DNA from 2 places in the Azospirillum sp. genome. Region 1 is predicted to be linked to the other one. Evidence: predicted binding sites of a transcription regulator. Region 1 holds the regulator's gene; the other holds the start of a gene.
What was found. Region 1 encodes HrcA, which represses chaperone genes, less so after heat shock. Its sites were predicted from a motif close to GTTAGCACTCNCCNNNGGNGAGTGCTAAC; they were not measured.
Positions count from the first base shown of each region.

Region 2: a site for HrcA is predicted at 6,414-6,442, ahead of groES (co-chaperone GroES). Genes of this name have one in related genera too.

Region 1 is NZ_JBOZRT010000155.1:183,619-194,743, reverse strand. It holds gene gshB (glutathione synthase) at 1-742, opposite strand, end outside; gene ACRWK7_RS32895 (SirB1 family protein) at 870-1,703, opposite strand; gene ACRWK7_RS32890 (YraN family protein) at 1,743-2,111, opposite strand; gene rsmI (16S rRNA (cytidine(1402)-2'-O)-methyltransferase) at 2,108-3,040, opposite strand; gene ACRWK7_RS32880 (penicillin-binding protein activator) at 3,190-4,227, shown strand; gene ACRWK7_RS32875 (hypothetical protein) at 4,325-4,510, opposite strand; gene ACRWK7_RS32870 (zinc-dependent alcohol dehydrogenase) at 4,696-5,868, shown strand; gene ACRWK7_RS32865 (cyclase dehydrase) at 5,882-6,397, shown strand; gene hemW (radical SAM family heme chaperone HemW) at 6,399-7,556, opposite strand; gene rdgB (RdgB/HAM1 family non-canonical purine NTP pyrophosphatase) at 7,553-8,152, opposite strand; gene rph (ribonuclease PH) at 8,277-8,996, opposite strand; gene hrcA (heat-inducible transcriptional repressor HrcA) at 9,162-10,196, shown strand; gene grpE (nucleotide exchange factor GrpE) at 10,135-10,851, shown strand; gene ACRWK7_RS32835 (response regulator) at 10,980-11,125, shown strand, end outside.
Region 2 is NZ_JBOZRT010000016.1:93,615-104,739, reverse strand. It holds gene ACRWK7_RS02910 (COX15/CtaA family protein) at 284-1,357, opposite strand; gene ACRWK7_RS02905 (FAD-dependent oxidoreductase) at 1,527-5,018, shown strand; gene ACRWK7_RS02900 (lysozyme) at 5,119-5,607, opposite strand; gene ACRWK7_RS02895 (hypothetical protein) at 5,704-5,841, opposite strand; gene ACRWK7_RS02890 (usg protein) at 5,951-6,214, opposite strand; gene groES (co-chaperone GroES) at 6,490-6,780, shown strand; gene groL (chaperonin GroEL) at 6,838-8,481, shown strand; gene ACRWK7_RS02875 (NAD(P)/FAD-dependent oxidoreductase) at 8,726-9,751, opposite strand; gene ACRWK7_RS02870 (hypothetical protein) at 9,996-10,394, shown strand; gene ACRWK7_RS02865 (hypothetical protein) at 10,439-10,741, opposite strand; gene ACRWK7_RS02860 (hypothetical protein) at 10,970-11,125, shown strand, end outside.

The sequences.
Region 1 (11,125 bases):
GGGTCAGCTCGGTCTTCCTGGCGCTGCCGCCGGCGTGGAAGTTGGCGCGCGCCTCGCCCTCCTGCGGCATGCGGCTGACGGCGCCGGCCGGCTCGCCGTCGATCAGGATGATGCGCTTGTCGCCCTGGCGGATCTCGGGCAGGTACTTCTGCACGATCACCGGCTCGCGGTAGAGCTGGGTGAACAGCTCCAGCAGCGAGCCCAGGTTCTCGTCGTCCGGCTTCAGGTGGAAGACGCCGGCGCCGCCGTTGCCGAACAGCGGCTTGACGATGATGTCCTTGTGCTGCGCGCGGAAGTCGAGGATCGCCTGCTTGTCGGACGTGATCAGCGTCGGCGGCATCAGGTCGGGAAACTTGGTGACGAACAGCTTCTCCGGCGCGTTGCGCACCTCGGCCGGGTCGTTCAGCACCAGCACCTTGGGCTGGACGTGCTCCAGCATGTGGGTGGCGGTGATGTAGGCCATGTCGAAGGGCGGGTCCTGGCGCATCAGGATGATGTCCAGGGTGGACAGGTCGGTCAGCGCCGCCTCGCCCAGCGTGTAGTGCGCGCCGCGCTTGCGCTCCACCGTCAGCGGGCGGACGCGGGCGGTCAGGGTGTTGCCGGTCAGCGACAGGTCGCGCGGGTGGTAGTGGAACAGCCGGTGGCCGCGCCGCTGCGCCTCCAGCGCCATCATGAAGCTGGAGTCCGTGTCGATGTTGATGGACTCGATGGGATCCATCTGAAGCGCGACGGCGAGGCTCATAGACGGTGTCTCCGGAAATCCGCTGCGGTTGGTGGGATGGCTTGAACTCTCCCGATCTCGTCATCCCCGCTTTCGCGGGGATGACGGCCATAAGGATGTGTCGGTTCACGCCATCCCGCAAATCGTTTCAGTCCAAACGGTTCTTGAGCTGCTGGATCAGCATGGCGGCCTGGTGCAGCTGCTGGTCGCTGCCGCCCAGGCGCATGAAGGTCTCGAGCGCGGCGATGGCCTCGTCCAGGTTGCCGCGGTGGGCTTCCAGCAGGCCGGTCTCGCGCCACAGCGCCGGCTCCTCCGGCGCCATCAGGCGCATGGCGTCCAGCACGTCGAGCGCCTGCGCCACGTCGTTGGCCGAGAGGTGGCGGAGCTTCAGGTTGTTCTGCAGGCGCAGCAGGATGTCGCGGTTGCCGACCGCCTGGTAGTAGGCGGGCTCCAGCTCCGCCGCGGTGCCGGCGGTGGCCTTGATCAGCTCGCGCAGGTCGACGACCGTGCGCACCTGCCCGCCGTTGAAGGGGTCGAGGATGGCGCGCTCGCCGTCCACCTCCAGGCGCACCAGGAAATGGCCGGGGAAGTTCAGCCCCACCATGTCCCAGCCCATGGAGCGCGCGGCGTGCAGGTACAGGATGCCCAGCGCCACCGGCAGCCCCTTGCGGCGGTCGATGACCCGCAGCAGGTTGGCGTTCTGCAGGTCGTCGTAGGTCTGGTCGTCGCCGCTGTAGCCGTGGCGGTCGATGACCACCTCGTGCAGCAGGGCGATGCGCGATTCCAGGCAATCGGTGTCGGGGTCGAAGCGTTCGGCCATGTCGCGGGCCAGCGCCGCGAGGTGGCGGCGGTAGCGGTCGAGCGGCTGGTCGGGACGGTCGAGCGCGCCGAGCGCCAGCGCACCTTCGGCGAGGTCGACGTCCTCGTCGCTCTGGGCGCCGATGCGGCGCAGGATCTCGCGGGCTTCCAGGCGGCTGCTCAAAGGACCGGTCCTTACGCTCGTTGCCGGTGGTCTCACCCCTTATAACCGCCAGGCGTCCACCAAGTGGCGCGGCAGGGCATAAGGCGTAACCAGCATCACGTCGAAGCGCAAGGTCAACCCGGCGTATTGCGGGTTGGCGCCCAGGAAGACGTGCGCCGCCCTTGAGAGCCGGCCGAGCTGCCGGGCGCCCAGCGCCTCGCTGGCGCTCTGCCAGTCGCGCCGGGCCTTCACCTCGATCACCGCCAGCGTGTCGCCGCGCCTGGCCACGATGTCGATCTCGCCCAGCGGCGTCTTCAGCCGGGTGGCCAGGATCCGGTAGCCCTTCAGGCGCAGCATGCCGCGGCACAGCGCCTCGGCGAAGCGGCCGAAACTCTCGCTCTTGCGGCGGCGCTCGTCGGTCACGGTCATCGCCCGCCCTCCCGCGACAGTTCCAGCGCGCGGGCGTAGACGTCCCGTTTCGGCCGGCCGGTCATCAGCGCAACCTCCGCCGCGGCGTCGCGCACCGACAGGCGGGACAGCGCGTCGCGCAGCGCGGAGTCGACGTCCACCGCCTGCGCCTCCGCCTCGGCGCCGGGCGGGGCGACGACGACGACGACCTCGCCCTTCGGCGGGCCGGCGGAGTCGTAATGCGCGGCGAGGTCGGGCAGCGGGCCGCGCCGCACCTCCTCGTACAGCTTGGTCAGCTCGCGGGCCACGGCGGCCTCGCGGGGGCCGAGCACGGCGGCCATGTCGGCCAGCGATTCGGCGAGGCGCTGCGGCGACTCGTAGAACACCAGCGTCGCCGGGACGGAGGCCACTTCACCGAGGGAGGTGCGGCGTGCGGCGCTCTTGTTGGGCAGGAAGCCGGCGAACAGGAAACGGTCGCTGGGCAGGCCCGACAGCACCAAGCCGGCCAGCGCCGCCGACGGGCCGGGCAGGGCGGTGACCGGCACCCCGGCCTCGACGCAGGCGCGCACCAGCTTGTAGCCGGGGTCGGAGACCAGCGGCGTGCCGGCGTCGGACACCAGCGCGATGGTTTCACCCGCCTGCATGCGGCCGATCAGGACCGGGCGCATCTTCGCTGCGTTGTGTTCATGGTAGGACACCAGCGGCGTCGCCACGCCGTGGATGCCCATCAGCTTGGAGGTGACGCGGGTGTCCTCGCAGGCGATGGCGTCGGCGCGCTTCAGCGTGTCGAGCGCCCGCAGCGTGATGTCGGCCGCGTTGCCGATGGGCGTAGCGACGACATACAGCCCGGCGGTCGGTTTACTTGCACGGCCGCTGCCGCTACCTTCACCCTGGCTTTGGGCGCCATGCCCTTGGGGCCTGGGATCAGGATTGGAGACCTTCGGTGGCACGACTGGCGACACCTTTCTCGCGCGCTCTGCGGTCGCGGCTTGCCCGCGGCCTGGGGGTGACGGCGGTTCTTCTTATGGCCGCCTGCGCGCCGAATGTAGCGGCCCCGCCCCCGGTGGTACAAGCGCCGCAACCCCCTGCCATTCAGCCTATGGCGCCGCAGGTCCAGAAGGTGGCGCTGCTGCTGCCGCTGACCGGCCCCAGCGCTGGCATCGGCCAGCCGATGCTGGACGCCGCGCAGCTGGCGCTGTTCGACGTGGCGGGCGAGACCTTCCAGCTGCTGCCGCGCGACACCAAGGGCACGCCGCAGGGCGCGGCCGAGGCGGCGCGGCAGGCGCTGGCCGAAGGAGCGCGCCTCATCATCGGCCCGCTGTTCGGCCAGGAGGTGCAGGCGGTGAAGCCGGTCGCCGCCGGCGCCGGAGTCGACGTGGTGGCCTTCACCACCGACGCGACGCTGGCCGGCAACGGCACCTGGGTCATGGGCTTCGTGCCGCTCGACCAGGTGCAGCGGGTCACCGGCTTTGCCCGGTCGCGCGGGGTGACGCGCTTCGTGGCGCTGGCGCCGCGCAGCCCGTACGGCGACGCGGTGGTCAGCGCGTTGCAGGGCGCCGCGCAACGCTTCGGCGGGCAGGTCGCGCAGGTCGAGCGCTACGAGCCGGCGCTGGCCGACCCTTCCGTCCCGGCGCGGCAGGTGGCGCAGGCGCCGGTGGCGCCGCAGGCGGTGATGCTGGCGGAAGGCGGCGAGAAGGTGCGCGCGCTGGGCGCGGCGCTGGCCGCCAACGGCGTCGATCCGGGACGGGTGAAGCTGCTGGGCACCGGGCTGTGGGACGAGCCGGGCCTGGGCCGCGAGCCGGCGCTGGTCGGCGCCTGGTACGCCGCCCCGGCGCCCGAGCAGCGCGCCGACTTCGAGGCGCGCTTCGAGGCGCTGTACGGCAGGAAGCCGCCGCGCCTCGCCACGCTGGCCTACGACGCCACGGCGCTGGCCGGCACGCTGGCGCGCATGGGCGGGGTGGCGCCGTTCGACCGCGCCAACCTGACCAACCCGAACGGCTTCGCCGGGGTGGACGGGCTGTTCCGCCTGCGCCCGAACGGCGCGGTGGAGCGCGGGCTGGCGGTGCTGGAGATCACGCCCGAGGGTGCCCGCGTGCTCGACCCGGCGCCGCAGACCTGGGAGGTCCTGGGGCAGTAGTAAATCCTCTCCCGGGGCTCTCGGCGGATCTTTGATCCGCCTGACGCCGTCAGCGCTGGCTGCGCCAGCGCGAGAGGCGGGAGAGGCGGGAGAGGGGTTAATCGTTCCACGGGTAGCCGCTGTCCACCTCGGCGAGGATGGCGGTCTCGCGCCGCCAGTCCGAGTGGTCGTGCAGCGGCAGCGTCGGCGACGGGGCGTGCAGGTGCGCCTCGTGGGCAGGGCGCGGCGTCATGGCGCCGATGGTCGCGGCGTCGGGGATGTACGGGGGCAGGGGACGGGGCATCGATGGTCTCCATCGTGAGCGGTGAGTTCACTGCACGAACACTGCCCCATCCCGGCCTATTCCCGCTGTGAGCCCGCCCACACGCGCCGCACGGAACCCATCGCCGCACCGTCCTGTCTTCGCATCGAGGGGAAACCAGGGGGAGCGCGGAGCGTGCGCCCGCCCCGGAACGATGGGAAGACGGCATGAAAGCGCTGTGTTGGCACGGCAAGGGCGACATCCGGTACGACACGGTCCCGGACCCGACGATCGAGGATCCGCGTGACGCCATCGTCAAGGTGACGACCTGCGCGATCTGCGGCTCGGACCTGCACCTCTTCGACGGCTTCATGCCCGGCATGCAGTCCGGCGACGTGGTCGGCCACGAGTTCATGGGCGAGGTGGTCGAGGTCGGCTCCGGCGCCAAGGGCAAGCTGAAGGTCGGCGACCGCGTCGTCGTCCCCTTCACCATCTGGTGCGGCGAGTGCGAGCAGTGCCGCCGCGGCAACTACTCGGTCTGCGAGCGCTCCAACCGCAACAAGGCGATGGCGGACAAGCTGTTCGGCCACACCACCGCCGGGCTGTTCGGCTACACGCACCTGACCGGCGGATACGCCGGCGGGCAGGCGGAGTACGTGCGCGTTCCCTACGCCGACAACACGCACGTGAAGATCCCGGATGGGCTGACCGACGAGCAGGTGCTGTTCCTCGGCGACATCTTCCCGACCGGCTGGCAGGCGGCGGCGCAGTGCGACATCCAGCCGACCGACACGGTGGCGGTCTGGGGCTGTGGCCCGGTCGGGCAGATGACGATCCGCAGCGCGCTGCTGCTGGGTGCGAAACAGGTCATCGCCATCGACCGCGTGCCGGAGCGGCTCAGCATGGCCAAGGCCGGCGGCGCCATCACCATCAACTTCGAGGAGGAGAGCGTCCTCGAACGGCTTTCCGAACTCACCGGCGGCAAGGGGCCGGAGAAGTGCATCGACGCCGTGGGCATGGAGGCGCACGCCACCGCCACGCTCGATTCCATCTACGACCGCGCCAAGCAGGCCATGATGCTGGAGAGCGACCGGGCGCATGTGCTGCGCGAGATGATCTACGTCTGCCGACCGGCCGGCACGATCTCGATCCCCGGCGTCTACGGCGGTCTGATCGACAAGATCCCGTTCGGCGCGTCGATGAACAAGGGCCTGACCTGGCGCATGGGGCAGACGCACGTCAACCGCTGGACGGACGACCTGCTCAAAAGGATCCAGGAGGGCCAGATCGACCCGTCCTTCGTCATCACGCACACCGTCGGCCTGGAGCAGGGGCCGGAGATGTACAGCACCTTCCGCGAGAAGCGGGACGGCTGCGTCAAGGTTGTGCTCAAGCCGTAAGGAGACTTTCGCGATGGCCTATTTCGTCAACAGCACGGCCGACACGTTGGCCCGCGGCATGGGCTGGTTCAGCATCGCTCTGGGCACCGCCGAGGTGGTGGCCGGGCGGAGCATCGCCCGCTGGCTCGGCATGGAGGAGCACACCACTCTGATCCGCGCCTACGGCGTGCGGGAGATCGGCGCCGGCATCGGACTGCTGTCGGTCGGCGACCCAAAGCCGTGGATGTGGGGCCGCATCGCCGGCGACGCGCTCGACCTCGGCACGCTGGCGGCCGGGCTGGGACGCGACAACCCGCGGCGCGACAACGTCGGCATCGCCATGGCGGCGGTGCTCGGCGCCACGGCGCTGGACGTGGCGTGCACCCGCATGCTGCACGCCGACGAGGCCCGCCACCGCGCCTTGCCGCCGCCGGACTACAGCGACCGCGTCGGCCTCGGCGGCCCGCCGGAGAAAATGCGCGGCGCGGCGCGCGACGCCCCCATCGGCGAGGACATGCGCACGCCGAAGCTGATGCGGCCGCTGGCGTAGGTCAGGCCAGCAACGCCGACAGCACGGCGTTGAGCCGCTGCCGCCCGGCGTGGGTGGCGCGCAGGGCGGTGGCGTCCACTTCCAGGAAGCCGCCGTCCACCAGGCGTGTCAGCGCATCCGCGTCGACCAGGGCGTCAAGGTCGCGGCCCGTCTCCTCGACGAAGCGGGCGCGGGCGACGCCCTCGGTCAGGCGCAGGCCCATCATCAGCAGCTCGGTGCCGCGGGAATCGGCGTCGATGGGCTCCGGCGCGTGGCCGCCATGGCCGTCGCGCTCGACGCGATCCAGCCAGATCTCCGGGGCGCGGTGGGCGCGGGTGGCCCATTTCGCCCCGTCCAGCGTCAGCCGGCCGTGCGCGCCGGGGCCGACGCCGACGTAGTCGCCGTAGCGCCAGTAGGTCAGGTTGTGCCGGCTCTCCTCGCCGGGGCGGGCGTGGTTGGAGATCTCGTAGGCCGGCAGGCCAGCGGCGGCCAGCAACTCCTGCGTCGCCTCGTAGAGGTCGCCGGCCAGCTCCTCGTCGGGGATCTTGAAATCACCGCGCTGGTGGGCCGGGAAGAACGCCGTGCCCTCCTCGATGGTCAGCTGGTAGACCGAGAGGTGGCCCACCGCGAAGTCCAGGGCGCGGGTCAGCTCCGCCTGCCACGCCGCGACGGTTTGGTCCGGGCGGGCGTAGATCAGATCGAAGGAGAAACGATCGAAGGTGCGCGCCGCCAGTTCGATGGCGCCCAGCGCTTCCGCCGCGTTGTGCTGGCGGCCGAGGAAGCGGAGCGACGCGTCGTCCAGCGCCTGGATGCCCAGCGACACCCGGTTCACCCCCGCCGCGCGGAAGGCCTGGAAGCGGTCGGCCTCGACGGAGGTCGGGTTGGCCTCCAGCGTCACCTCCAGGCTGTTGGCGACGCGCCAGCGCTGCTGGATGCGGTCGATCAGCGCGGCGGTGGTGCCGGGGTCCATCAGGGACGGTGTGCCGCCGCCGAAGAACACCGAGGTGACGGTTCGACCTTCCGTTGCGTCCGCGTAATGATCGAGTTCACGCAACAGCCCGTCGCGCCAGCGCGTCTGGTCGATGCGCTCGCGGACGTGGCTGTTGAAGTCGCAGTACGGGCACTTCGACTTGCAGAAGGGCCAATGGATGTAGATCCCGAAGCCGGGATCGGGGGTCATCGGAAGCATCGCTCCACGAGCTGGCGGAAGGCGTCGGCCCGGTGGCTCATCTCGTGCTTCTTGGCCGGGTCCATCTCACCGAAGGTAAGGTCGAACCCGTCGGGAACAAACATCGGATCGTAGCCGAACCCCTTTTCCCCACGCGGCGGCCACACCAGGGAGCCATAGCAGCGGCCCTCCACCGTCTCCACATGCCCGTCCGGCCACGCCAGGGAGAGCGCGCAGACGAAGTAGGCGGAGCGGTCGGCCGCGCCGGCCAACCCGTCCTCGACCTTCTGCATGGCGATGCGGAAGTCCTTGGTCGGCCCGGCCCAGCGCGCCGAGTAGATGCCCGGGTCGCCACCCAGCGCCGGCACCACCAGCCCGCTGTCGTCGGCCAGCGCGATGTGCCCGGCCTGGGCGGCCGCCAGCGCCTTGATCTCGGCGTTGGCGATGAAGGTGGTGCCGTCCTCCTCCGGCTCGGGCAGGCCGAGCTCGATGTTGGACTTGAAGGACTTGGCGTAGGGCCGCAGCAGGTCGGCGATCTCCCGCACCTTGCCGGGGTTGTGCGTGGCGATGACCAGCGTGTCGCCGGTGAAGTGGCGGGGGGTGGTCATGGTGGAAGGCTCCCGTTCGTTGCCCCCTCTCCCCACCCCCTCTCCCGCAGGGGGAGAGGGGCTTATTCGCATCGGCCCCCCTCTCCCCTCGCGGGAGAGGGGTTGGGGGAGAGGGGGCGGACGCTTAGCCGATGTTCAGCGCCGCCTTCTGCAGGGCGACCAGTTCGTTCACGCCCTTCTGCGCCAGCGCCAGCAGTTCGAGGAACTGGTCGTGGCCGAAGGGCTTCTCCTCGGCCGTGCCCTGCACCTCGACGATGCCGCCGCGGCCGGTCAGCACGAAGTTGGCATCGGCCTGGGCGTTGGAGTCCTCGGCGTAGTCGAGGTCGAGCACCGCCTTGCCCTGGAAGATGCCGCAGGAGACGGCGGCCACCTGGTCGGTCAGCGGCATGCGCTTGATGGCGCCGATGGTCAGCAGGTGCTGGAAGGCGAGGTGCAGCGCCACGTAGGCGCCGGTGATCGACGCCGTGCGGGTGCCGCCGTCGGCCTGCAGGACGTCGCAGTCCACCTTGATCTGCACCTCCGGCATGGCGGCGCGGTCGGTGACGGCGCGCAGCGCGCGGCCGATCAGGCGCTGGATCTCCTGCGTGCGGCCGGACTGCTTGCCCTTCGCCGCCTCGCGGTCGGTGCGCGAATGGGTCGAGCGCGGCAGCATGCCGTACTCCGCCGTCACCCAGCCGAGGCCCGTGCCCTTGAGGAAGCGCGGCACGCTGTCGTCGACGCTGGCGGTGCACAGCACATGGGTGTCGCCGAAGCGCACGAGGCACGAGCCCTCGGCGTACTTAGCGAAGCCGGGTTCCAGCGTGACGGTGCGCAGCTGGTCAAGGGCGCGGCCGGAGGGGCGCATCGGCGTAAGTCCTGTCTTTGCTTAAGAATGGGCAGGGAAGCTAGCGCCGCGTCCCCCCCAAGTCCAGACCGGTCGTCCAGGCCCGACCCAGACCCGACGTTGATTCGGTTGCACGACCTGCCTAAATTCCAACGCGTACACCGCGCATGGGAATTCGCAACCGACATGATCTCCGAGCTGAACCAGCGGTCGCGCGAGATCTTCCGGCACATCGTCGATGCCTACGTGGCGACCGGCGAGCCGGTCGGCTCGCGCACGATCTCGCGGCGGCTGGGCATGGCCCTGTCGCCGGCAACCATCCGCAACGTCATGGCCGACCTGGAGGAGCTGGGGCTGCTCTACGCGCCGCACACCTCGGCCGGCCGGATCCCGACCGAGCTGGGCCTGCGCCTGTTCGTCAACGGCATCCTCGAGGTCGGCGCGCTCACCGAGGACGAGCGCGAGTCCATCGAGGCCAAGTGCTCGTCCTCCGGCCGGGCGCTGTCCGACGTGATGCGCGAGGCCTCGGCCATGCTGTCCGGGCTGTCGCGCTGCGCCGGGCTGGTGCTGGCGCCGAAGACCGACCGGGCGCTGCGGCACATCGAATTCGTCTCGCTGGGGCCGGGCCGGGCGCTGGTGGTGCTGGTCAACGAGGACGGGCTGGTCGAGAACCGCGTCGTCGAGGTGCCGATCGGCCTGCCGGGCTCGACCCTGCAGATGGCGTCCAACTACCTGACGTCGCGTCTCGTCGGCCGCACCCTGGACGAGGCGCGCAAGGAGGTGCTGCGCGAGATCGGCGAGCAGCGCACCGAACTGGACGAGGTGTCCAAGCGCGTCGTCGCCGCCGGCCTCGCCACCTGGGCCGGCAGCGCCGGCGACGGGCAGCTGATCGTGCGCGGCCAGGCCAAGCTGCTGGAGGACGTCACCGCGCTGTCCGACCTGGAGCGTGTGCGCTCCCTGTTCGAGGCGCTGGAGACCAAGGAGGCCATGCTGCGCCTGCTGGAGGCCACCGGCCAGGGCGACGGCGTGCAGATCTTCATCGGCGCGGAGAACGTGCTGTTTAACCATTCCGGCTGCTCGCTGATCATCTCGCCGTTCCAGAACAGCCGCGAGCAGGTCATCGGCGCGATCGGCGTCCTCGGTCCCACACGGATCAATTATGCCCGTATCATTCCCCTGGTGGACTACACGGCGAAAGTCATCAGCCGGCTTGTCGGCTGAGGCGGACGCCAGAGAAAACAACAAGGTCGAGACCAACGAGAGAGACATGAGCGACACCAACAACACCCCCGCCGATCCCACGCTCGAGACCAACGGCCAGCCCGTCGCCGCCAATGACGGCGCCGCCGCGCCCGAGGCCGGTGGAGAGGACCGCGTCGCCAAGCTGGAGGCCGAGGTCGCCAGCCTGAAGGACCAGCTGCTGCGCGCCATGGCGGAGACCGAGAACACCCGCCGCCGCGCCCAGCGCGACCGCGAGGACGCCTCGAAGTTCGCCGTGTCCAGCTTCGCCAAGGATCTGGTGGGCGTGGCCGACAACCTGCGCCGCGCGCTGGAGGCGGTGCCGCCCGAGGGCCGCGAGAAGGACGAGATGCTCAAGAGCCTCGCCGTCGGCGTCGAGGCGACCGAGCGCCAGCTCCTGGGCGCCTTCGAGCGTGCGGGCATCAAGAAGGTCGATCCGACCGGCGAGCCGTTCGACCCGAACTTCCACCAGGTGATGTTCGAGATCGAGAACACCGGCAAGCCGGCCGGCACGGTGGTGCAGGTGCTGCAGCCCGGCTACACCATCCACGGCCGCCTGCTGCGCGAGGCGATGGTCGGCGTCGCCAAGGCGCCGGCCGACGGTGGTGCCGCGCAGCACATCGACACGACCGCCTGACGCATAGCAGGGATTCGGGGGCGGCGCATCGCCGCACCGCCCCCGGTCTTGCGCAAACCGGTCGCATTTGCGAGTTTCGCCCTTCGTGCTGCACTGCGGCGGCACGGTTCGACAGCCGAGGCGACACCGTGGCGAAGACGATCCTGACCGTCGATGACTCCAAGACCATCCGCGACATGGTCACCTTCACCCTGCAGAAGGCGGGCTATGCCGTGCAGGAGGCGGCGGACGGAGCGGCCGGCGCGGCGCTGGTCGCCAGACAGAAGTTCGACTG
Region 2 (11,125 bases), on a different contig from region 1:
CGGATCCTTGCAGGCAACCCGGTCTACACGGATTTCACGGATTTGAGGCACGGATTACACGGATTTTTTTGAGGCTTGAGGCGCGTGCACGATCCCGCAAGCCTTTGCCGGATAGACTTCCCCAGTTGCGGCAACCTCTTTCAATCGTCATCCCGGCGAAGGCGGGGATGACGTGTAAGGAAGCACTCAGGCTGACGAGAAGCTGCGGCTGAACCACGAATAAAAAATCCGTGTAATCCGTGCTTAAATCCGTGAAATCCGTGTGACCCCGTTGTTCCCCGGATCACCGCACCGGCTTCAACTCGTAGATCAGCCACACCAGCAGCCCGACCACGACCAGCGCCCCGCCCTGGTGCGCCGCCGCCAGCGGGATCGCCACCACGCTGAGCAGGGTCGCCACACCCAGCGCGATCTGCACCAGCACCATAGCGCCGAGCAGCAGCGCCACCCGCCCGGCGCGCCCCGGCAGACCGGCCGCCCACACCCGCGCCGCCAGGACCAGCGCCATCGCGCCGGTGGTCAGCGCCAGCACGCGGTGCAGGAACTGCACCGTCGCGGTGTTCTCGAAGGCGTTGATCCACCAGGGCGACAGGTTCCACACCTCGGGCGGCACGACGTGCCCGGCCATCAGCGGGAAAGTGTTGTAGGCGAAGCCGGCGCGGATGCCGGCGACGAACGCGCCCCAGACGATGGTCACCGCCGCCAGCCCCAGGGCCCAGCGGGCGACGCGGCGCAGGCCCGCCGCCTCCGGCCGCCAGCCGGCCAGCGGGGCGGGGTCGAGGACGCCCAGCGCCACCCGGATCAGCGCGGCGTAGATCAGGATCGCCGTGCCCAGGTGCAGCGCCAGTCGGTAATGGCTGACGTGCGGCGCGTCGGCCAGCCCGCTCTTCACCATGAACCAGCCGATGACGCCCTGCAGCCCGCCCAGCAGGAACAGTCCGGCCAGCTGCGGCGCCAGCGCCCGCGGCACCCGCCCGCGCGCCAGGAACCACAGGAACGGCAGCAGGAACACGAAGCCGATCAGCTGCCCCCACAGGCGGTGGAACCACTCCCAGAAGAAGATCTGCTTGAACCCGGCGAGGTCCATCCAGGCGTTGTAGACGCGAAACTCCGGCGTCTGGCGGTACAGGTCGAAGACGCGCTGCCATTCCCCTTCCGACAACGGCGGCAGGATGCCGATCAGCGGCTTCCACTCCACCATCGACAGGCCGGATTCGGTCAGCCGGGTGATCGCCCCGATCACCGCCATGGCGAACACCATGCCGGCGCAGGCCAGCAGCCACACGGCGATCGGCCGCAACGCCCGTTCGGCATGGGGTTCGGCGCGGGAAACGTAAGTGTCGGTCAGGCTCGTCACGGGCAGCGATCCATTGGGGGTAGGCGGCCGGGAGAATGTGGGGACGGGGCCGGGCTGCGTCAAATGGGCCCCGCCCATCGGCGGGATTTGGCTGTACGCTGGTCCCGGGAATGTTACAAATTCGATTGAGCAACCAACAATTTGGGGCAGAAGCCCCCGGCAGGCGGCGATGACGGACCTCACGCTGGGCTACGGCCTCCAGTTCGCGGATCTGTATGAGCGGGAGGGGCTGCTGCGCATCGACCGCGCGTTCCTCGACCATCTCGCCGGCGCCGACGCCGATCTGGCGACCCGGCTGGAGGCGGGGCGCACCGCTCCCGACGCGCTGGAGCGCAAGGCGGAGAGCGAGCTGCTGATCGCCGTCGCCCCACACCTGGAAGATTTCCTCGGCCGGCTCTTCGGCATCCGCGCCGAACTGGACGAGCTGCGCGCCCGCCACCACGAGCTGGCGCCTCTCTACGCTGCCAAGCGCCTGTTCGTGCAGCGCCGCGCCGCCAAGGCGGTGGCGCCCGAGGCGATCCCCGGCCTGGACGGCGCCGAGCTGGCGGCGCGGCTGGAGGACTGGCTGGCCGGCCCGCTGACCGAGATCGCCTTCGCCCGCCAAGTGCTCGCCTGGATGGACGCCGAGGCCGAGCACGCCGACAAGCTCGACACCGCCGCGCAGTACGCGGCCTGGGCGGTGTTCGCCGAGGCCGGCCGCGCCAAGCATGGCAGGGGCGTGCTGTTCCAGGTGCCGCACAAGACCGATCCGCTGCACCTCGTGCCGCTGGCCGTGGAGGAGCGGCACGGCGCCCCCATGGCCAAGGCGCCGGAGGAGCGCTGCCGCCAACGCCAGGGCTTCCACCTCACCGACCCGGGCACCGACCTGAAGGGCGCGCTCGACCAAGCCAACTACTGCATCTGGTGCCACAACCAGGGCAAGGACAGCTGCTCGCACGGTCTGGTGGACCGCAAGGCCGGCGGCTACGCCAAGAGTGCCTTCGGCGTGACGCTGCACGGCTGCCCGCTCGACGAGAAGATTTCGGAGATGCACGCCCTCAAGGCCGAGGGGGCGCCGGTCGGCGCGCTGGCCGCGGTCGTCATCGACAACCCGATGTGCGCGGCCACCGGCCACCGCATCTGCAACGACTGCATGAAAGCCTGCATCTATCAGAAGCAGGAGCCGGTCGACATCCCGCAGGCCGAGACCCGCACGCTGAAGGACGTGCTGGAGCTGCCCTGGGGCTTCGAGATCTACAGCCTGCTGACGCGCTGGAACCCGCTCGACCTGCGGCGCCCGGTGATGAAGGCGACGAGCGGCTACAAGGTGCTGGTGGTCGGGCTGGGGCCGGCCGGCTTCACGCTGGCGCACCACCTGATGAACGACGGCCACACCGTGGTCGGCATCGACGGCCTGAAGATCGAGCCGCTGCCCGCCGACCTCTCCGGCGTGCTGCCCAGCGGCACGCGCGTCGGCTTCCGGCCGATCCGCGACGTGCACGACCTCTACGACCGGCTGGACGAGCGCGTCATGGCCGGCTTTGGCGGCGTGGCCGAGTACGGCATCACCGTGCGCTGGAACAAGAACTTCCTGAAGGTCGTCCGCCTGCTGCTGGAGCGGCGCAGCCGGATGACCATCGTCGGCGGCGTGCGCTTCGGCGGCACGCTGACCATCGACGACGCGTTCGAGCTGGGCTTCGACCACATCGCGCTGTGCATGGGCGCCGGCAAGCCGACCGTGGTGCCGATGAAGAACGGGCTGGCGCGCGGGGTGCGGCAGGCCTCGGACTTCCTGATGGCGCTGCAGTTGACCGGGGCGGCGAAGACCGAATCCATCGCCAACCTGCAGGTCCGCCTGCCCATCGTGGTGATCGGCGGCGGCCTGACCGCCATCGACACCGCCACCGAGTCGCTGGCCTACTATCCCGTCCAGGTCGAGAAGTTCCTGGCGCGCTACGAGACCCTCGTCGCCGAGCGTGGCGAGCCTGCGGTGCGGGGGCGCTGGACGCCGGAGGAGGCGGTGCTGGCCGACGAGTTCCTCGGTCACGCCCGCGCCATCCGCGCCGAGCGCGCCGCCGCCGCGGAGGAGGCCCGTGCCCCCCGCATCGCCGCGCTGCTGGAGTCCTGGGGCGGCGCCACCATCGCCTACCGCCGCCGGCTGATCGACGCGCCGAGCTACACGCTGAACCACGAGGAGGTGGCGCACGGCCTCGCCGAGGGCATTCGCTTCCTGGAGTGCGTCACCCCGCGCGCCGTGGAGATGGACGAGCATGGCGCCGCCAGGGCGCTGCACCTCGCCCACAACCCGGTCGGGCCGGACGGCGTGGTCGCCCCGGCCGCAGTGGACGTCACCCTGCCCGCCCGCACCATCCTGGTTGCCGCCGGCACCCAGCCCAACACCGTGCTGGCCCGCGAGGAGCCGGAGTGGGTGGAACTGGATGGCCGCACCTTCCGCGCCCTGGACGAGGACGGCAACCCGGTAAAGCCGGAGCCGATGCCGAAGCCGGCCGCGACCCACGTGTTGATGGCGAAGGCGCCCGACGGACGCTTCCTGTCCTTCTTCGGCGACCTGCACCCGTCCTTCTCCGGCAACGTGGTGAAGGCGATGGGCGGGGCGAAGCGCGGCTACCCGGTGGTCAGCCGGGTGCTGGAGAAGCGCTCGCCCACCGCGGTGGCGCCGGAGCGGCTGGTGCAGACGCTGAACCACGACCTGCGCCCCAGCGTGCACGCGGTGCACCGGCTGACGCCGACCATCGTCGAGGTGGTGGTGAAGGCCCCCGCCGCCGCCCGCCGCTTCGAGCCGGGCCAGTTCTACCGCCTGCAGAACTTCGAGACGCTGGCCTACCGCGTGGGGCACACCACGCTGGCCATGGAGGGGCTGGCGCTGACCGGCGCCTGGGTGGACAAGCAGCGCGGCCTGCTGTCGATGATCGTGCTGGAGATGGGCGGCTCGTCCGACCTGTGCGCGACGCTGAAGACCGGCGACCCGGTCATCGTCATGGGCCCAACCGGCACGCCGACCGAGGTGCCGGAGGGCGAGACCATTTGTCTGGTCGGCGGCGGCCTCGGCAACGCGGTGCTGTTCTCCATCGGGCAGGCGGCGCGCGCCCGCGGCTGCCGGGTGGTCTACTTCGCCGGCTACAAGAAGCTGATCGACCGCTACAAGGTGGACCAGATCGAGGCCGCCGCCGATCGCGTCATCTGGTGCAGCGACGAGGCGCCGGGCTTCGAGCCCTCGCGGCCGGGCGACAAGACCTTCGTCGGCAACATCGTCGAGGCGATGCGCGCCTATGCGTCGGGCGAATTGGGCCGGACGGACATCCCGCTGTCGGACGTAGACCGCATCGTTGCCATCGGCTCCGACCGCATGATGGCGGCGGTGGGGGCTGCACGGCACGGGGTGCTGAAGCCTTACCTGAAGCCGGGGCACGTGGGCATCGGCTCGATCAACTCCCCCATGCAGTGCATGATGAAGGAGATCTGCGCCCAGTGCCTGCAGCGCCACCGCGACCTGGAGACGGGCGAGGAGAGCGTGGTGTTCTCCTGCTTCAACCAGGACCAGAACCTGGACCGCGTGGACTTCGCCAATCTCAACGACCGCCTGAAGCAGAACGCCGTGCAGGAGAAGCTGACCGCGCAGTGGATCGACCGCTGTCTGCGGCAGATGGGCGCGCGACGGTAAGGAGTGCGCCGCTCCCCAGCCCTCCCCCGCTTGCGCGGTGGAGGGGGCAGAGCAACGGAGTTCCCTCTCCCGCGTGAGCGGGGGAGGGTTAGGGAGGGGGCTAGGCCGTCGCCGCCGGCGTCGGTTCGGCGTTCAGGAAGTCCGCCTCGCCCTGGAAGAGCGCGGCCTCGGCGGCGCGGCGCTTGACGAGACCCTGCAGGACCACCTTGCGGCCATCCACCGTGCTGTAGACCCACTTGCCGAACTCACCGGCAGCACCCGCGAAGTCCTCGGCGTTGACCTTCTTCAGCAGGGTGGACTCTTCGAGATTTCCGACCCCCAGGTTGAACGCGAAGGACGCCAGCGCGCCGCGCTGCTGCGGGTTGATCGTCACTCTCACCAGCCGGTCCACGCCGGCCGCGGCGCCGGTCAAGTCCTCGGCCAGATAGGAGTCGGCCTGCGCCTCGGTGATCGTATCGCCCAGTTTCACGCCCGCCGTGTGGCCATAGCCGATGGTCGGCACGCCGGCCGGGCACAGGTAGGCCTTCAGGTACAGGCCTTCGAAATGCTTCACCAGGTCGACGGCGTCCTGGCAGACCGGCTCTGTCATCGCACACCTCTTTGCGGGAATGAGCCGGAATGCTAACAGATCATGCGTTGTAAGTAAAATTTGATCCGCATCCGAGGCGTTTCCCTCGGCCGGATATCACACCGGCAGATCTTCCAGTGCGTGCAGCAGGAAGAACAGGCCGAAGAAGATGGCGAACAGCCCGGCGATCGTGGCGAACTCCAGAGCCGCCTCGGCCAGCCAGGCGTCGGACTCGTCATGGTCGGTGTGCAGCATGCTCGTTCATCCCTCCGCGTGCGCCCTTGGCGCATCCATTTGCCTAAAAATTTAGACAATTGGCGCAGGAAGGCAGTGACGGCCATCACACCGACCGCGAGGAACGCCCTCAGTGCAGCCGCAGTTCGGCGGCGACCAGCCGCACCTCGGCCGGGGCGATCAGCCCCTGGGTCGCCAGCTTTACCGAATGGAGCTTGCCGTCCAGGTTGCGCTGCCAGTAGTCGAGAAAGCGCTTCAGCACCGGGTAATGCGGCGCCATGTCCAGGTCCTGCCAGATGAAGCTCTGCAGCAGGGCGGGATGGTCGGGCATGTGGTAGAGGATCTCCGCCGTGGTCAGGCGGTAGTCGCGAAGCTGCCGGGCAAGGTCGGTCATGCGCACACCTCCGTGATGGTTGATCCTGCGGCGATCCCCTGTTGCGTTTTGATGAAGCTTGCCGCGCCAACGATCAACGCGCAACGCAGAATTTCGTTCCTTTTCAAAGACTTATCAGCAGACCCGCGCGACTGCTGCCAGCTTTTCGCACAAATGCGCCAACGACCCTCTTGAATCGCATCGGCCGTTCGATTAGCTGTCTGGCACTCACCGGGCGAGAGTGCTAACAACGCCCGAAACCCAAATTCCTTTGAGCCTTTGCAGGAGGCACGCACATGAAGTTCCGTCCGCTGCACGACCGCGTCGTCGTCAAGCGCATCGAGTCCGACACCAAGACCAAGGGCGGCATCATCATCCCCGACACGGCGAAGGAGAAGCCGCAGGAGGGTCAGGTGATCGCGGTGGGCCCGGGCGCCCGCGACGAGGCCGGCAAGGTGGTTACGCTCGATGTGAAGGCCGGGGACCGCGTCCTGTTCGGCAAGTGGTCGGGCACCGAGGTGAAGATCGACGGCGAGGATTTCCTGATCATGAAGGAATCCGACATCATGGGCGTCATCGAGGCCTAAGTCCTCCGCCCGTTTCCGCCGTCATCAACATTATCTGAATTCAGAGGAATCCGAGCTATGGCTGCCAAGGAAGTCAAGTTCTCCGCTTCCGCCCGCGAGAAGATGCTGCGCGGCGTGGACATTCTCGCGGACGCCGTCAAGGTCACGCTGGGCCCGAAGGGCCGCAACGTCGTCATCGAGAAGTCGTTCGGCGCTCCCCGCATCACCAAGGACGGCGTCACCGTCGCCAAGGAGATCGAGCTCGCCGACAAGTTCGAGAACATGGGCGCGCAGATGGTGCGTGAGGTCGCGTCGAAGACGAACGACCTGGCCGGCGACGGCACCACCACCGCGACCGTTCTGGCCCAGGCGATCGTCCGCGAGGGCGTGAAGTCGGTGGCCGCCGGCCTGAACCCGATGGACCTGAAGCGCGGCATCGACCTGGCGGTCGAGACCGTCGTGGCCGACATCAAGAGCCGCGCCAAGAAGGTGACGACCAACGAGGAGATCGCCCAGGTCGGCACCATCTCCGCCAACGGCGAGACCGAGATCGGTCAGAAGATCGCCGAAGCCATGGGCAAGGTCGGCAACGAGGGCGTCATCACGGTCGAGGAGTCGAAGAGCCTCGACACCGAGCTGGACGTCGTCGAGGGCATGCAGTTCGACCGCGGCTACCTGTCGCCGTACTTCATCACCAACGCCGACAAGATGACGTGCGAGCTGGACAGCCCGTACATCCTGCTGCACGAGAAGAAGCTGTCGGGCCTGCAGGCCCTGCTGCCGGTTCTCGAGTCGGTCGTGCAGTCGTCGCGCCCGCTGCTGATCATCGCCGAGGACGTCGAGGGCGAGGCCCTGGCGACCCTGGTGGTGAACAAGCTGCGCGGTGGTCTGAAGGTCGCCGCCGTGAAGGCACCGGGCTTCGGTGACCGCCGCAAGGCCATGCTGGAGGACATCGCCATCCTGACCGGCGGTCAGGTGATCTCCGAGGATCTCGGCATCAAGCTCGAGAACGTGACGATCGACATGCTCGGCACCGCCAAGCGCGTCCAGATCACCAAGGAGAACACCACGATCGTCGACGGCGCCGGCGAGAAGGCTGACATCGAGGCCCGCACCGGCCAGATCCGCGCCCAGATCGAGGAGACCACCTCCGACTACGACCGCGAGAAGCTCCAGGAGCGTCTGGCGAAGCTGGCCGGCGGCGTCGCCGTCCTGCGCGTCGGCGGTGCGACCGAGGTCGAGGTGAAGGAGCGCAAGGACCGCGTTGACGACGCCATGCACGCCACCCGCGCCGCGGTGGAAGAGGGCATCGTCGCCGGCGGCGGCACCGCCCTGCTGTACGCCACCCGCGCCCTGAACGCCCTGAAGCCGGCCAACGACGAGCAGCGCGTCGGCATCGAGATCGTCCGCCGCGCCCTGCAGGCCCCGGTCCGTCAGATCGCCTACAACGCGGGCACCGACGGCTCGATCGTGGTTGGCAAGCTGCTGGACCAGAAGGACAGTAACTTCGGCTACGACGCCCAGAAGGGCGAGTTCACCGATCTGGTGAAGGCCGGCATCATCGACCCGGTGAAGGTGGTCCGCACCGCCCTGCAGGACGCGGCCTCGGTCGCCGGCCTGCTGATCACCACCGAGGCGATGGTCGCCGAGAAGCCCGAGAAGAAGGCCCCGCCGGCCGGCATGCCGGGCGGCATGGGCGGCATGGACGACATGGGCTTCTAAGCCCAAGTCTCCGGCACGTTACAGGAAAGGGCGCCTCCATCGGGGGCGCCCTTTTTCCTTTCTTACAACTTGGTCTTCACGGATTGCACGGATTTGGGCACGGATTACACGGATTTTCTTATCCGTGCCTACGCCTGCGCTTGCGGAACCACCGTGGCGCCGCAAGCATGAAAAGATCCGTGAAATCCGTGCCTCAAATCCGTGAAATCCGTGAAGACTTGGTTGTCTCCATGACAGCCGAAGCTCACTCCGCCCCCGGCACGCCCTTGCTGGTGGAGTACTCGAAATGCAGCGCCTCGCCCGGGTGGACCAGCGGGTGGATGGCGTGCGCGGCCTGCGCGGCCTCGGCGAAGCCGCAGAGGATCAGCTTCAGCTTGCCCGGATAGGTCGCGATGTCGCCGATGGCGAACACGCCCTCGGCGCTGGTGGCGCAGGAGGGCTGCGTCACCGTGATGTGGCTGCGCTCCAGGTTCAGGCCCCACTCGGCGATCGGCCCCAGGTTCATCGACAGCCCGAAGAAGGCCAGCAGCGCGTCGGCCGGCAACGCCTTCTCCTCACCGTCCAGCGTGGCGACGCGCACCGCGGTGATCTGCCCGTCCGCACCGTCCAGGCCGGAGAGCTGGTAGGGCACCACCAGCTCGATCCGGCCGTCGCGCGCCAGCGCCTCCATGCGGGCCACGCTCTCCGGCGCGCCGCGGAACTTCGGCCGGCGGTGCACGACGTAGACCTTCTCGGCGATGTCGGCCAGCGACAGCGTCCAGTCGATGGCGGAATCGCCGCCGCCGGCGATCACCACCTTCTTGCCGGCAAAGTCCTGCTTGCGGCGGACCATGTAGTGCACCGACTTGCCCTCGTACGCCTCCAGGCCGTCCAGCGGCGGGCGGTTCGGGCCGAAGGCGCCGACGCCGGCGGCGATGATCACCGCCTGCGCATCGATCTTGGTGCCGATGTTGGTCTCGACCAGCCAGCGTCCTTCGGCGGTGCGGGTCAGCGTCGAGACCTGCTGGCCCAGATGGTAGGTCGGCGCGAAGGGCGCCGCCTGTTCGGCCAGCCTGTCGATCAGGTCGGCGGCGTCGATGGCCGGATGCCCGGGGATGTCGTAGATCGGCTTTTCCGGATACAGCGCCGTGCACTGGCCGCCCACCATGTCGAGCGCGTCGATGACGTGGCAGTTCATCTTCAGCATGCCGCACTCGAAGATGGCGAAGAGGCCGACGGGGCCGGCGCCGATGATGGCGACGTCGGTGCGGTGGGCGGTGGAAGCCGACATGGGAACTCCGGGATCAGGAACGGTCTTCGACGGGAAAACGGTCCCTACATGCACCCGATCCGGCACACCGATCAACCCCTGCGGCGGTCCGGCGCAGGGCAGCTCTGCCTTGGGCGCGGCCACATGTCGCAAATTTACGCAAAATTTTCGTTGAGTGCGAGCTATCCCGAAGGGATTATGAATCATGGGATGGCGCACCGGTTCGCGCCGCATGCGAACGGCCCGGCCGGGCCGGAGGTCTCCGATGAAAGAGCTGCGCTGCCTCGTCTTCACCGAGCAGGAAGTGGTCAAGGCCGTCCTCGATCGCCGCCGCAAGGTGCGCGACGCGCTGCCGATCGGCACCGTCCAGGGCGTGGTCTACACCATGAATCACGACACCGTCACCACCACCATCCGCATCATCGACGACCACGGCGGGGACCAGTCGCTGATGCTCGGCCCGACCGAGGTGGCGGCGGCCCTGGTCGGCTACTGCATGGGGCGCAAGGTTCCGCTGCCGGTGGATTCCGACAAGTGCCTGCACCTGATCAACGGCGCGCTGACGCTGATGATCACCATGAACTTCAACAAGGCGCCGCGCATGGTGGCGGAAACGCACGTCGCCGCCCACGCGGCCGACCAGCCGTCCCGTCTCGCCAGCTGACCAAGCCAGCGGAGATGGGGCTGCCCGGCCGCGGGCGACGGACGCTACTGGGCGATCCGGTCCATCTGGTTGTTGGCGATACCGCCCGGCGGGCCGTCGCCGACGCCGTTCGACGAACCGCTTCCCGCCTTCGCCCCTTCCCACGCGCCGGGGTACTGGCCGTTGTCGATGCCGCCGAGCGGCGCGACGCTGACCACGCGCTGCGGCGCGCTGGAACCGGTGGGAGCCGCCGCATAGGGCCCCGACGCTCCGTATGTTCCCGCCATGCCGGTGTCGCTGGAACCGAAGCCGCTGCACGCGGCGAGCGATGCGCTGAACGCGCAGACGATGAGGGTTCGGGTGAGCATGGGTTGCCTCCTTGCAGGGGTGCAGGTCTCGCCAGCGAACTGGTCCCATGCTGCGACGCAACAACCGCTGCCCGTCGACAGTGCCTACCGGTGATAGGGCGAGGTGGCCGGATGAGCCTTCCCGCCCCGATTGGACGACCCTCGCCTGCCCTTGCCGAAAGGCGCATTGAAGCCGGCTCGGCGGCCCCCAATACTCGCTGACCGATCGGCTTGGGTCGGGAGGCTCCGATGAGGGAACTGCGTTGCCTCGTCTTCACCGAGCAGGAGGTGATCAAGGCGGTCATCGAGCGCCGCCGCAAGCTGCGCGAGGCGCTGCCGGCCGGCACCATCCGCGGCGTCGCCCACGCCGTGCACGACGAGGCGGTCACCACCACCCTCCGCATC